Regions from separate parts of the Bradyrhizobium sp. BWC-3-1 genome, predicted to be linked through region 1. Evidence: riboswitches for the same ligand, from Rfam matches in the RefSeq annotation. Region 1 holds a riboswitch; the other holds the start of a gene.

What was found. Region 1 has a riboswitch for S-adenosylmethionine ahead of RX329_RS04660 (homoserine O-acetyltransferase MetX). Riboswitches for the same ligand answer to the same signal wherever they lie in the genome.
Region 2: another riboswitch for S-adenosylmethionine. It lies ahead of RX329_RS40430 (O-succinylhomoserine sulfhydrylase); the one in region 1 lies ahead of RX329_RS04660 (homoserine O-acetyltransferase MetX).

Annotation. Positions count from the first base shown of each region.
Region 1 is NZ_CP136625.1:950,350-956,762, forward strand. It holds gene RX329_RS04635 (hypothetical protein) at 1-51, shown strand, start outside; gene RX329_RS04640 (hypothetical protein) at 57-710, shown strand; gene RX329_RS04645 (prephenate/arogenate dehydrogenase family protein) at 825-1,763, opposite strand; gene hisC (histidinol-phosphate transaminase) at 1,760-2,854, opposite strand; gene RX329_RS04655 (chorismate mutase) at 2,889-3,737, opposite strand; SAM riboswitch at 3,942-4,021, shown strand; gene RX329_RS04660 (homoserine O-acetyltransferase MetX) at 4,112-5,314, shown strand; gene metW (methionine biosynthesis protein MetW) at 5,330-5,992, shown strand; gene RX329_RS04670 (alpha/beta fold hydrolase) at 6,044-6,413, opposite strand, start outside.
Region 2 is NZ_CP136625.1:8,451,399-8,457,811, reverse strand. It holds gene RX329_RS40435 (SGNH/GDSL hydrolase family protein) at 1-837, shown strand, start outside; gene RX329_RS40430 (O-succinylhomoserine sulfhydrylase) at 952-2,148, opposite strand; SAM riboswitch at 2,219-2,298, opposite strand; gene RX329_RS40425 (2'-deoxycytidine 5'-triphosphate deaminase) at 2,379-3,515, shown strand; gene RX329_RS40420 (PAS domain-containing protein) at 3,688-4,116, shown strand; gene RX329_RS40415 (hypothetical protein) at 4,221-5,270, shown strand; gene RX329_RS40410 (MATE family efflux transporter) at 5,432-6,413, shown strand, end outside.

The DNA.
Region 1 (6,413 bases):
GATGCGCCCGGCGTGATCGACTTCGAATCCGTTCCGGGATTTCTTGCCTGAATCAGGTGCCCGACGTCACGGTCAAGGCCGCCTGGGACCCAAGGCTCGGGCCCTATAAGTTGCATGTCGAGGGGTGGGCGCTCTACCGCCAGCTGTTCGACCGTTTCAACAACGCCAACCACCCCTACGACACCGGAAGCTTCGGCGGACACATCTTCGTCGAGCTGATTCCGAAAACCCTCGATCTTCAGCTCTATGGCTCGCACGGCGTGCTGGGCCGCTTCACGGCAACACCGTTCGCCGACGCGGCGGTGGCGCAGGACGGCACCATCCTCCCGCTGACGATCACGGCGGCCGCCGTCGGCCTGATCTGGCACGCGACTCCCAGCCTCGATGTCTACTCCTATGCAGGCCTCGAAAAGGCCAAGGCGAATTTCGCCAATGTTGGAACGGTGCCGTTCGGCTACGGCAATCCGCTCTACAACAACACCGGCTGCTTCACCGAAAACTCGGCGGGCGCGACCTGCAACGGCAACACCAGGGAGGTTCGGCAGATCACGGCCGGGATCTACGACACCATCTACCAAGGCAATTTCGGGACGCTCAAAGCCGGCCTGCAATATTCCTACACGCAACGGTTCGCGTTCGCCGGCGTCGGCGGCGCGCCGAAGACCGACGACAACGTCGTCATGACGCAGATCCGGTACTACCCATTCTAGTCACGGAGCCACGCAGGCTCGTAGCCCGGATGGAGCGAAGCGCGATCCGGGAATCCTGCCTCAAGCGACGGAAGTCCCGGATTACGCTTGCGCTCCATCCGGGCCACTTCGGTGCTACGGCTTGTTGCCGAGCTGCGCATGCGGCCGGCCGAAATCGGGCGCGGCCGAATCCTGGCCGATTTCGACAATGCCGCGGCGGATGGCGCGGGTGCGGGTGAAGTGGTCGAACAGCGCCTCGCCATCGCCGCGGCGGATCGCGCGGGTGAGCTTTGCCAGATCCTCAGTGAAGGTGCCGAGCATCTCCAGCACGGCTTCCTTGTTGGCGAGGAAGACGTCGCGCCACATCGTCGGATCGGAGGCGGCGATGCGCGTGAAGTCGCGAAAGCCGCCGGCGGAGAACTTGATGACCTCTGACTCCGTCACCTGCGCCAGCTCGTCGGCGGTGCCGACGATGGTGTAGGCGATCAGATGCGGCAGATGGCTGGTGATCGCGAGCACGAGATCATGATGATCCGGCGTCATGATCTCGACCTTGGCACCCATCGCCGCCCAGAACGCGCGCAGGCGATCGGTGGCAGCCGCATCAACGCCCTCCGGCGGGGTGAGGATGCACCAGCGGTTGATGAAGAGCTCGGCGAAGCCGGAATCGGGACCCGAATGCTCGGTGCCTGCGACGGGATGCGCCGGCACGAAATGGACGCCTTCCGGCAGGTGCGGCGCCATATCCCTGACGATGGCGCCCTTGACCGAGCCGACGTCGGAGATGATCGCGCCGGGTTTGAGATGCGCGGAGATCTCCTGCGCCACCGGGCCGCAGGCGCCGACGGGAATGCAGAGGATGACGAGATCGGCGTCCTTCACGGCTTCCGCATTGGTCGCGACGACCTGATCGACGATGCCGAGCTCCATCACGCGTGCGCGCGTCTTCTCCGAGCGCGCGGTGGTGACGATCTCGGAAGCCAGGCCCTGGAGCTTCGCGGCGCGTGCGATCGAGCCCCCGATCAGGCCGAAGCCGATCAGCGCAACGCGCTGGAAGTGCGGGGTCGCGCTCATCGTCCGGCCATGAAGTCGCGCAGGCCCTCGACGACGAGGCGGTTGGCCTCCTCGGTGCCGATGGTCATGCGTAGCGAATGCGGCAGGCCGTAGTTCTTCAAGCCGCGCAGCACCAGCCCGCGCTTGGTGAGGAAGGCGTCGGCTGCGTCCGAGGTCTTGCCCTCGGTCGGGAAGTGGATCAGCACGAAATTGGCGACGCTCGGCGTCACCTTCAGCCCGAGCTTGCCGATCTCCTCGGCGAGCCAGTCGCGCCAGGTCTCGGTGAACTGCTTCGACATGGCCTGGTGCGCTGTGTCCTCGATCGCGGCAACGGCGGCGTACATGGCCGGCGTCGACACGTTGAAGGGACCCCGGATGCGGTTGACCGCATCGATGATGTGCTCGGGGCCGAACATCCAGCCGATGCGCAGCGCCGCAAGTCCATGGATCTTGGAGAAGGTGTGGGTCACCACCGTGTTTTCGGTGGTCGCGACCAGCTCGATCCCCATCTCGTAATCATTGCGCGAGACGTAGTCGCAATAGGCTGCGTCCAGCACCAGCAGCACGTGCGAGGGCAGGCCGGCGCGCAGGCGCTTGACCTCGTCGAACGGCACATAGGTGCCGGTCGGATTGTTGGGGTTGGCGAGCCAGACCAGCTTTGTCTTCGGCGTCACCGCCTTGAGGATGGCGTCGACATCGCAGGTGAGGTTCTTCTCGGCCGCGATGACATTCTTCGCGCCGACCGCCATGGTCGCGATCGGATAGACTAGAAAGCCGTGCGTGGTCGAGATCGCCTCGTCACCGTGGCTGAGATAGGTGTGGGCGAGCAGGTTGAGGATCTCGTCCGAGCCGGCGCCGCAGATGATGCGGTTGGGATCGAGCCCGAAGGTGCGCCCGATTGCTTCGCGCAGCACGCGCGAGGTTCCTTCCGGATAGTCTTCCAGATGATCCGCCACCTGCTTGAACGCCTCGCTCGCCTTCGGCGAGGGCCCGAACGGCGTCTCGTTGGCCGAGAGCTTGAACACCTTGCGGCCGGGCTCTGCCACCGGGGTCTTGCCGGGCGTATAGGGCGCAATATCGAGAATGCCGGGATTCGGCACGGGGCGGGACATCTTCAACTCCGGACTGGCTTAAGCGGTTCGCGACTTACGATTTCGACCCGGTCGGGGGCACCGTATAGCGCGTTGCGTGGCTGCCGACGAGGGCCGTGGAGCGCACCGAGGCCCCCGCTTCGATCAGGGCAGCCTTGATCTTGTCGATGCTGCTTGTCGCGGTGACCGAGACCAGCAGCGCGGCGCCGTCGAAGGCGGTGTCGGGCACCGCCACGATCTCGGCGAGCGGCGACAGGGCGCGCGCGACCTCCGCATTCCACCCAGAGACGCGCACGCTGAAGGTCTCGACCTCCGTCACCAGCGCGCTGTCGGCGACGCGCGAGACCGCGAACACGGGCAACGCCGCCGGATGGTCGGCGCGCTCGACGAAGGGCAGCCGCGCGATGATCTTTGGCGCGCCGGCTTCTTCCAGCTCCAGCCACCATGGTGTGCGGCTGGAGGTCGCCGAGACCAGCGCCAGGTCGCCCTTGGACTTCGCGACGGCCTCGACCGCCGCCTGCGCGCTGAAATGCGCGACGTAAGGCACGGTGAAGCCGAAATGGAATCGCGCGGAATCGCGCATGGCCGGCTCGCTCGCCGAGATGTCGGCGTGGACCGAGAACGGGGCCTGGACATAGGTGAAGGTCGCGATGATGACGCGCCAGATGCTCTCGACGGTGTCGAGCGGCAGGATGCCGCGATGACGCTGCACGAGGTCGCGCATCATGGAGGCCTCGCGTGCCGGGCGGAACGCCGAGCCGACCTCCTGGGTCTGCTTCACCTGGATCAGGCGGTCGATGATGTCGCCGCGTTGCATCAGCAGGCGATGCATGCCTTCGTCGATCGCGTCGATCTCCTTACGCAATTCCTGGAGTGATGGTGGCGCGGGCGGACGTTGGGACATGTCTGACGGGTGCTGCTGAGAGGCGTTCCAATGCGGATCAGTCGAGCCGTCACCGCTGTGATGGATATCCTGATTAGGCAGTCGGGGCTGCGAAAGCAAAGAGAAATGCAAAGAGAAATCGGGCCCTTTCCGCCCGTGGCGCGACAGGCGAATTTGGTTGATCCGGGCCGTGACTTGACGAAAACCGTCCAAGACGGTAGTTTTTACCCGTTCCGTGGTCATTTGAGCCGGCCGGCTTGCAGCCACGTTAAAAAACTCGCTAAACAGGCCGGGGACGCTTTCGATCCCGGCCGAACCTATCGTTCAGGCCGGGTTTTTCATGGCCTGATGTCAATGCGGTCACTTCTACGATCGCAAACGAGGTCGATGGTCAGATGGTTGGCGTCCAGTCCATTCCGAGTCCCGCGATCACCGCCGACGAGCGGTCGCACGAGGTGGATCATCCGAGTTCGCACGTCGCGCAGTTCGGCTCGGAGCAGCCGCTGCGGCTCGACTGCGGGGTCGATCTCAGCCCGTTCCAGATCGCCTACCAGACCTACGGCGAGCTGAATGCCGATCGCTCCAACGCGATCCTGATCTGCCATGCGCTGACCGGCGACCAGCACGTCGCCAACGTGCACCCTGTCACCGGCAAGCCCGGCTGGTGGGAGACCTTGGTCGGCCCCGGCCGGCCGCTCGATCCCAACGAATATTTTATCATCTGCTCCAACGTGATCGGCGGCTGCATGGGCTCGACCGGCCCGGCCTCGATCAATCCCGCGACCGGCAAGGTTTGGGGGCTCGATTTCCCCGTCATCACCATCCCCGACATGGTGCGCGCGCAGGCGATGCTGATCGACCGGCTCGGCATCGACACGCTGTTCGCGGTCGTCGGCGGCTCGATGGGCGGCATGCAAGTGCTGCAATGGACTGCGGCGTATCCGAGTCGCGTGTTCTCCGCGCTGGCGATTGCCTGCTCGACACGACACTCGGCGCAGAACATCGCGTTCCACGAGCTTGGCCGCCAGGCGGTGATGGCCGACCCCGACTGGCACCATGGCGGCTATGCCGATCGAGGCATCCATCCGCATCGTGGCCTCGCTGTCGCCCGGATGGCGGCGCACATCACCTATCTCTCCGACGCCGCGCTGCATCGAAAATTCGGGCGGCGCATGCAGGACCGCGAGCTGCCGACTTTCTCTTTCGACGCCGACTTCCAGGTTGAGTCGTATCTGCGCTACCAGGGCTCGTCCTTCGTCGAGCGCTTCGACGCCAACTCCTATCTCTATCTGACCCGCGCGATGGACTATTTCGACATCGCCGCCGACCATGGTGGCGTGCTGGCGAAGGCGTTCGCGGGAATCCAGACCCGCTTCTGCGTGGTCTCCTTCACCAGCGACTGGCTGTTCCCGACCTCGGAATCGCGCGCGCTGGTGCACGCGCTGAATGCGTCGAGCGCGCGGGTGTCGTTCGCCGAAATCGAGACCGATCGCGGTCACGACGCGTTCCTGCTCGACGTGCCCGAGTTCTTCGACATCGCCCGTGCCTTCCTGCAATCGGCGGGCAAGGCGCGCGGGCTTACCGCCAGGAATGCTTAACAAGGACGACTAGGCATGTCTGTACAGGAAACGTTGCCGCTCGGCGGCGTTGTGGCCGGGCAACCCGGTGATTTTCGCGCGGACCATGTGCTGGTGGCCGAGATGGTCAAGCCGGGCTCGAAGGTGCTCGACGTCGGCTGCGGCGAGGGCGACCTGCTCCAACTGCTGGAAACCCGCGGCGTCGACGGCCGCGGCATCGAGCTGTCGCGCGAGGGCGTCAACCGCTGCGTCGCCAAGGGTCTTGCGGTGGTGCAGGGCGATGCCGACACCGACCTCGTGAATTATCCGGATGACGCCTTCGACTACGTGATCCTGTCGCAGACGTTGCAGGCGACGCGGCAGCCGAAAGTGGTGCTGGAGAATTTGCTGCGCATCGGCCGCCGCGCCATCGTGTCGTTCCCGAATTTCGGCTTCTGGAAGATGCGGCTCCAGCTCCTGATCGGCGGCCACATGCCGCGCACGGAGAACCTGCCCGCAAGCTGGTATGACACCGCCAACATCCATTTCTGCACTATCAAGGATTTCGTCGAGCTCTGCGACGCGATCGACGTCAAGATGGAACGTGCCGAGGCGCTCGACCTCTACGGCCGTCCGCTGCGGCTGCGGATGCCCTGGTGGGTGTGGAATCTGTTCGGCGAGCAGGGCGTGTTTCTGCTGACGCGGGGCGGCAGGAAGTAGGCCGGCCCGTTACCCCATCTACGCGACCCAGTACCTGGTGACGCCTTCGCGCTAATGCGCCGCCAGTGACCTCGGGTCGCGCACCGGCCATCTTCCCGCTTCCACCAGCGTGACGAACCGTTCCACCATTTCGTTGAACAGCGCTGGCTCTTCGAGATTGAGGACGTGGCCGGACTTTGGAAACATGGCGAGCCCTGCCGCCGGCAGATGCTTCTTCAGGAACAGGCTTGCGCCCACGCACGGATCGTCCTCGTCGCCGCAGATGATGAGTGCCGGCGTCGTGGCCGCTCTGATCGCGTCCGTCATCGTAAAGATCGAGGGACGGCCGGCCTGGAAGCCGCGCATCGTCCGCGCTGATCCCTTGGCGTCGTGCCGCGCCAGGGCGGCATAGAAATCGGCGTGACCGCGCGGGTCCTTCACC
Region 2 (6,413 bases), 1.3 Mb from region 1:
TCACCGTCCCAGACCACCGTCGCAGCGACGTCCCCCGACCAGCGCGGCATCACGGCGCGCGCCATCGACAAGGTGAAGCAGGTCGCGAAATCCGCCGGCGACATCTTTAGCCGCGTGCCCTGCCTGTCGCCGAAGGGCGGCTCGAAGGCGATGGGCTCGCTGCCGCATGTCGCGGGCAAGCTCGTCGCCGGCCAGCCCGTCGTCATCGTCGCGTTCGGCTCGTCGTCGACCGCGGGATTCGGCGCGAGCTCGCCGGAGTTCAACTATCCCAATCGCCTTGCCGCGCAGCTGCACCGGCACTATCCGACCGCCGACATCACCGTCGTCAATGCCGGCGTCGGCGGCGAGGATGCGCCCGAGATGATGAAGCGTCTCCAGAAAGAGGTGATCGACGTGCATCCGGATCTGGTGATCTGGCAGGTCGGCACCAATGCCGTGCTGCGCAATCTCGATCCTGGCGAGACCGCCAAACTGGTCGAGGACGGCATCGCTCGCATCCAGGCCACCGGCGGCACCGACATCGTGCTGGTCGATCCGCAATATTCGCCCGCGGTCAACCAGCGCGCCGAGAGCGCCGGCAAGATGGTGAAGCTGCTCGGCAAGGTCGCCGAGCTCCGTCACGTCGGTATCTTCCCGCGCTTCGAGGTGATGCGCGACTGGCACGAGAAGCAATCCCTTCCGGTCGAGAGTTTCGTGATCGCGGACGGACTGCACATGAACGATTGGGGCTATGCCTGCTTCGCCCAGCTCCTCGGCGACGACATCATCCGCTCCGTCGGCCAAATCAAGCTCGGCGTGAACGTGCCCGCGGACGTGCGGACCTATCGGCCGATGTAGCTGCTGCAGGGTGGGCAAAGGCGCGCTCTTCGCGCCGTGCCCACCATCCAGCGGCACTGTGATCGTGAATGGTGGCACGCTTGCTTTGCCCACCCTACGATGTCGAATGCGTGGCTACGCCTTCTCCAGCGCCGCGGTCAGATCCTCGATCAGATCGTCCGCGTGCTCGAGGCCTGCCGAGAAGCGGATGAATCCTTCGCTGATGCCGAGCGCGGCGCGGTCCTCCGGCTTCAAACGCTGATGCGTCGTGGTCGCGGGATGGGTGACGAGGCTCTTGGCGTCGCCGAGATTGTTCGAGATCTTGGCGAGCTTGAGCTCGTTGAGCACGCGGAACGCCGCCTGCTTGCCGCCCTTGACCTCGAGGCCGACCAGCGTCGAGCCGCCGCGCATCTGCTTCTTCACCAATGCAGCCTGCGGATGATCGGCGCGGCCGGGAAACACCAGCCGCGAAATCTTCGGATGGCTCGCCAGCACGTCCGCGATGCGCGCCGCCGTCTCGGTCTGCGCGCGCACGCGCACGGCGAGCGTCTCCAGCCCCTTGAGCAGGACCCAGGCGTTGAACGGCGAGATCGACGGGCCGGTCTGGCGCATGAAATTGTGGATGTGCTCGGCGATGAACGCTTCCGAGGACAGGATGATGCCGCCGAGACAGCGGCCCTGGCCGTCGATGTGCTTGGTCGCGGAATAGACCACGACGTCGGCGCCGAGCGCGAGCGGGCTCTGCCAGATCGGGGTGGCGAACACGTTGTCGACGACGAGCCGCGCGCCGCCACTATGCGCGATCTCGGCAATGCCGGGAATGTCGAGCACGTCGAGCGTCGGATTGGTCGGGCTCTCCAGGAAGAACGTCTTGGTGTTCGGCTTCATGGCGCGCTGCCACTGGTCGAGATCGAGGCCGTCGACCAGCGTGGTCTCGATGCCGTAGCGCGGCAGTAAATCCTGCACGACGTAGAGACACGAGCCGAACAGCGCGCGCGAGGCCACGACGTGATCGCCGGCCTTGAGCGGCGCCAGGATCGCGGTCGTCACCGCGGCCATGCCGGTCGCGGCCGAACGTGCCGCTTCGGCGCCTTCGAGCTCGATCATGCGGCGCTCGAACATCGAGATGGTCGGATTGGAGTAGCGTGAATAGATGAAGCCGGGGTCCTCGCCCTTGAACCGCGCCTCGCACTCCTCAGCGCTGTTGTAGACGTAGCCCTGGGTCAGGAACAGCGACTCCGACGTCTCGCCATATTGCGAGCGTAAGGTGCCGGAATGAACCAGGCGAGTTTCGGGACGGTAGTGGGCGGTTGGCGCCGGGGACTTCGACATAGGACCTCCTGACGTGACCATCGAGAATGGTCACAAAAAAACCGGCCTGGAATATCTCCACGGGCCGGGATCACAGAGGTCCCCGGCCTGTTTAGCGACTTATTTAACGTGGCTGCAAGCCGGCCGGCTCAAATCACCACGGGATAAGTCATGCTCATATTCCGCAATGCCCTTTCCGTCAAGACGTCCATCGGATAGCCGTAAAACGCTCATATTTCCCGCATGTCGGGATGTGTTTGATCCCTGATGAGGACCCCGGGTTGACGTTCACGGTCGCCGCCGACGCCAATGGTATCCTGCCCGACCGCATGATCGCGGCGATGGCGGAGGGCGGTCTCATCCTGCCCGCTTACGACTTCGTCGAAAGCCAGATCCAGCCGGCGAGCCTCGATTTGCGTCTTGGCGATATCGCCTATCGCGTTCGCGCCAGCTTCCTGCCCGGTCCCGGCGCCACGGTCGCCGAGCGCATCGACGAGTTGAAGCTGCACGAGTTCAGCCTCGCCGACGGCGCGGTGCTGGAGACCAACTGCGTCTACATCGTGCCGCTGCTTGAAAGCCTCGCGCTGCCGCCGGAAATCGTCGCGGCCGCCAACCCGAAGAGCTCGACCGGCCGGCTCGACGTCTTCACCCGCGTGATCGCCGACGGCACCCGCCGCTTCGACATGATCGGTGCCGGCTATCACGGCCCGCTCTATGCCGAGATCAGCCCGAAGACGTTTCCGGTGCTGGTCAGCGAGGGCTCGCGCCTGAGCCAGGTGCGCTTCCGCACCGGCGATGCCATCCTCAACATCGACGACCTCGAGGGGCTGCACGCGACCGAGCGTCTCGTCGATATCGACGACGCCGACCTCACCGGCGGCGTCGCCGTCTCTGTTGATCTCTCCGGCGAGAAGAGCGGCGGCTTCGTCGGCTACCGCGCCAAGCGCCACACCGGCGTCATCGACGTCGATCGCCGCGCCGGCTATTCCGTCGAGGACTTCTGGGAGCCGATCTCGGCCCGTCCCGACGGCAGCCTGATCCTCGATCCCGGCGAGTTCTATATCCTCGCGTCGAAAGAGGCGGTGCAGGTGCCGCCCGATTACGCCGCGGAGATGGTGCCGTTCGATCCGCTGGTCGGCGAGTTCCGCGTGCATTATGCCGGATTCTTCGATCCCGGCTTCGGCTATGCCGGCGCCGGCGGGCTAGGCTCGCGCGCCGTGCTCGAAGTGCGCTCGCGCGAGGTGCCGTTCATCCTCGAGCACGGCCAGATCGTCGGCCGCCTCGTCTACGAGAAGATGCTGGCCCGCCCCGACGCGATGTACGGCCAGCGCATCGGCTCGAACTACCAGGCGCAGGGCCTGAAGCTGAGCAAGCATTTCCGGGTGTAGGGATAGCCTCACCTTCCGCTGTCATGCCTCGGCTTGACCGGGGCATCCAGTACGCCGTAGCCTATTGGTTCGATCACATCCGCCTCTGGAATACTGGATCGCCCGATCAAGTCGGGCGATGACACCGAATCTGTGTCAAGATGGGAAGTGAATCTACGTCCGAGGTGGCGAAATGACAGATCAATCCGAACTCGACGCAAGAATCCTCGACGACGTCGCCGACGCGCTGATCTATTCGGATCGCTCCGGCACGATCATGCGCTGGAACCGCGCATCGTCCGCACTGTTCGGCTTCTCGGCGGACGAAGCGCTGGGCCAGAATCTCGACCTGATCATTCCCGAACATCTGCGCGCCGCGCACTGGAAAGGTTTTGAGGCCGCGCTTGCCAGCGGCGCGATGAAGCTTGCGGGCAAGCCGACACTGACCCGCGCGCTGCACAAGGACGGACGCAAGCTCTACATCGAGATGACCTTTGCGCTGGTGCGGGACGCCGCTGGAGTGGTGCAAGGATCGGTGGCGATGGCACGCGACGTCACCGAGCGCGTCGAGCGCGAGCGTGCCGCCAAAGCCTCGCAAACTAAGCCTGCGCAAAATTCGTGATGCGGAATTGGCGCGCCGGCGTGCAGGGCTCCCTGCGTGCGGCTCAACTTGTCCGTCACCGGATGCAGTGACACACTCGATCAGAACAACGATCGGGAGCGAACATGACCGCACCAGACCCCGCGCAGGAAGCTCAATGGAAACGCTGGCGCGCGGTTGCCGATCTCTATCACGCCTACTTCACCGGTCTGATCCTCACCGTGGTCACGCGTCGCGGCACGGCAGATGCTGCGGAGTTCGTCTTTCGCGTGTTCCGCCGCCAGCAGCAGGAGCGCTTCCTGCCGGGGCTGGAGAAGCTCGGGCTGAGCCATCTGCCGCCCGCCGTGGCAGCCGCGCAATATCACTATCTCTCGAACTGGATCGGCGGCGTGCACGTCGAATACATGTATGATAGCGACCGCAAAGCCTGGATACGCTATCCGCCGCCGCGCTGGATATGGAAAGGCACTGCCATCTGCGGCGTGCCGGGCGAAGTCTCGCGCGCGATGCTGCGCGGCTGGCACGCCAACAACGGCGTGGCGCTCGGCGATACCAGATTGGGGTTCGTCTGCACGAAGCAGAGCGTCGACGGCCAGGACGGGCTCGAAGGCTACTATTATCAATATGACCAGCCCCTCGAACTCGACCAGCGCCTCGTGTTCGCGCGGCACCTCGAAGCCCCGCTGTTCGATGCAGCCGCGGCTCCGGCGTTGCCGGTCGCAAGCTGGCCAAGGCCGAGACTGGAAAAAGCCTATCGCAACTATGCGATGGAATATGTGCGCACCGCCGCGCCCGTGATGGTGCAGCTGTTCGGTCCGGAGGATGCGGGCTATCTCCTGCACCTCACGGGCAAGCTGATCGGGATGCAATATTTCGATGAGGTCGCTGCGGCGCTGTCGATGGGCCGCGGCGGTGCGAGCGAATTCGCGACGTTCCTCAACGCGCTGTTTGTCGCGCAGGACGATGCGGCTGAGACGACGCAATCCGAGGGCACGTTCGAAATCCGTCAGCAGAGCTGGAGGTTGATGGAAGACGTCGCCGATAACCACTCCGCTTGCGCCAAGGTGCTGGCGGGGTTGTTCGAGGGGCTTGCGGCCGGGTGCGGCCGGCACATCGGCGTGCACCTGTCCGCGACACCGAGCGGTCGTCCGCCATTGCTCTGGACGATTGGGTAGACGACGGCGTCACCGCGCTGCCGCAGGGCACGCCTGCACCTAGCGCAGGAGGAATCGCTGCGCGTCGTGCTAACAAGCCTCTTGTTGCGCCCTGCGCGAACCAATTCATTGGCACACCCAAGCATTGCTGCGCCGGAAATGGCGCTTTGCCCGGAGAGGACATGTCAGACATCGCCGAAATCCCGGTCGATGAACAAGAGCGTCCGCTGCCGCCGCCTCCGCGCCCCGTGAGGAGCGCGCTGATGGACGGGCCGATCCTGCGCACGCTGCTCGGACTGGCCTGGCCCAACGTGGTCGCGCTCTCAGCCGGCACTTGCACGGTAATTGCGGAGACCTCCTATATCGGACGGCTCGGCGTGGAAGCGCTGGCCGCGATGGCGCTGGTGTTTCCGACAGTGATCCTGACCATGACCATGTCAGGCGGTGCGATGGGCGGCGCGGTGGCCTCCGCCATCGCGCGCGCGCTCGGCGCGGGCGATCGCGAGCGTGCCGGGACGCTCGCCGCGCACGCGCTGCTGATCGGCATCAGCTTCGGCCTCGTCTTCATGCTGGGCATGCTGATCTTCGGGCCCAAGGTGCTTGAGATGCTCGGCGGCCGCGGCGACGTGCTGACGCATGCGATCGCCTACACCCAGGTGTTTTTCGGCGGCGCCGTGCTGCCCTGGCTGCTCAACACCATGGCCGGCGTCCTGCGCGGCACCGGCAACATGAAGCTGCCGTCGCTGTTGATCCTCAATTCCGCGGCCTGGCAGATCGTGCTCGGTGGCACGCTTGGCCTCGGCCTCGGTCCGGTGCCGCAATTCGGCATGCGCGGCGTCGCCGCCGGCGCGCTGATTGCCTATTGCATGAATATCGGCGTGATGGGCTGGTACCTGTTCTCCGGCCGCGCCCGCGTGACGCCGAAGCTGCGCGGACTTCGCATCCAATGGGCGATGTTTTTCGACATCCTCAAAGTGGGCGCCATCGCCTGCTTCTCGCCGCTGCAATCGGTGCTGACGATCTCGATCTTCACTCACATGCTTGCGAAATTCGGCACCGCGATCCTGGCCGGCTACGGCATCGGTGCGCGGCTGGAATTCCTGCTGACCTCGATCGCGTTCTCGTTCGGCATCGCCTCGGTGCCGATGATCGGCATGGCGGTCG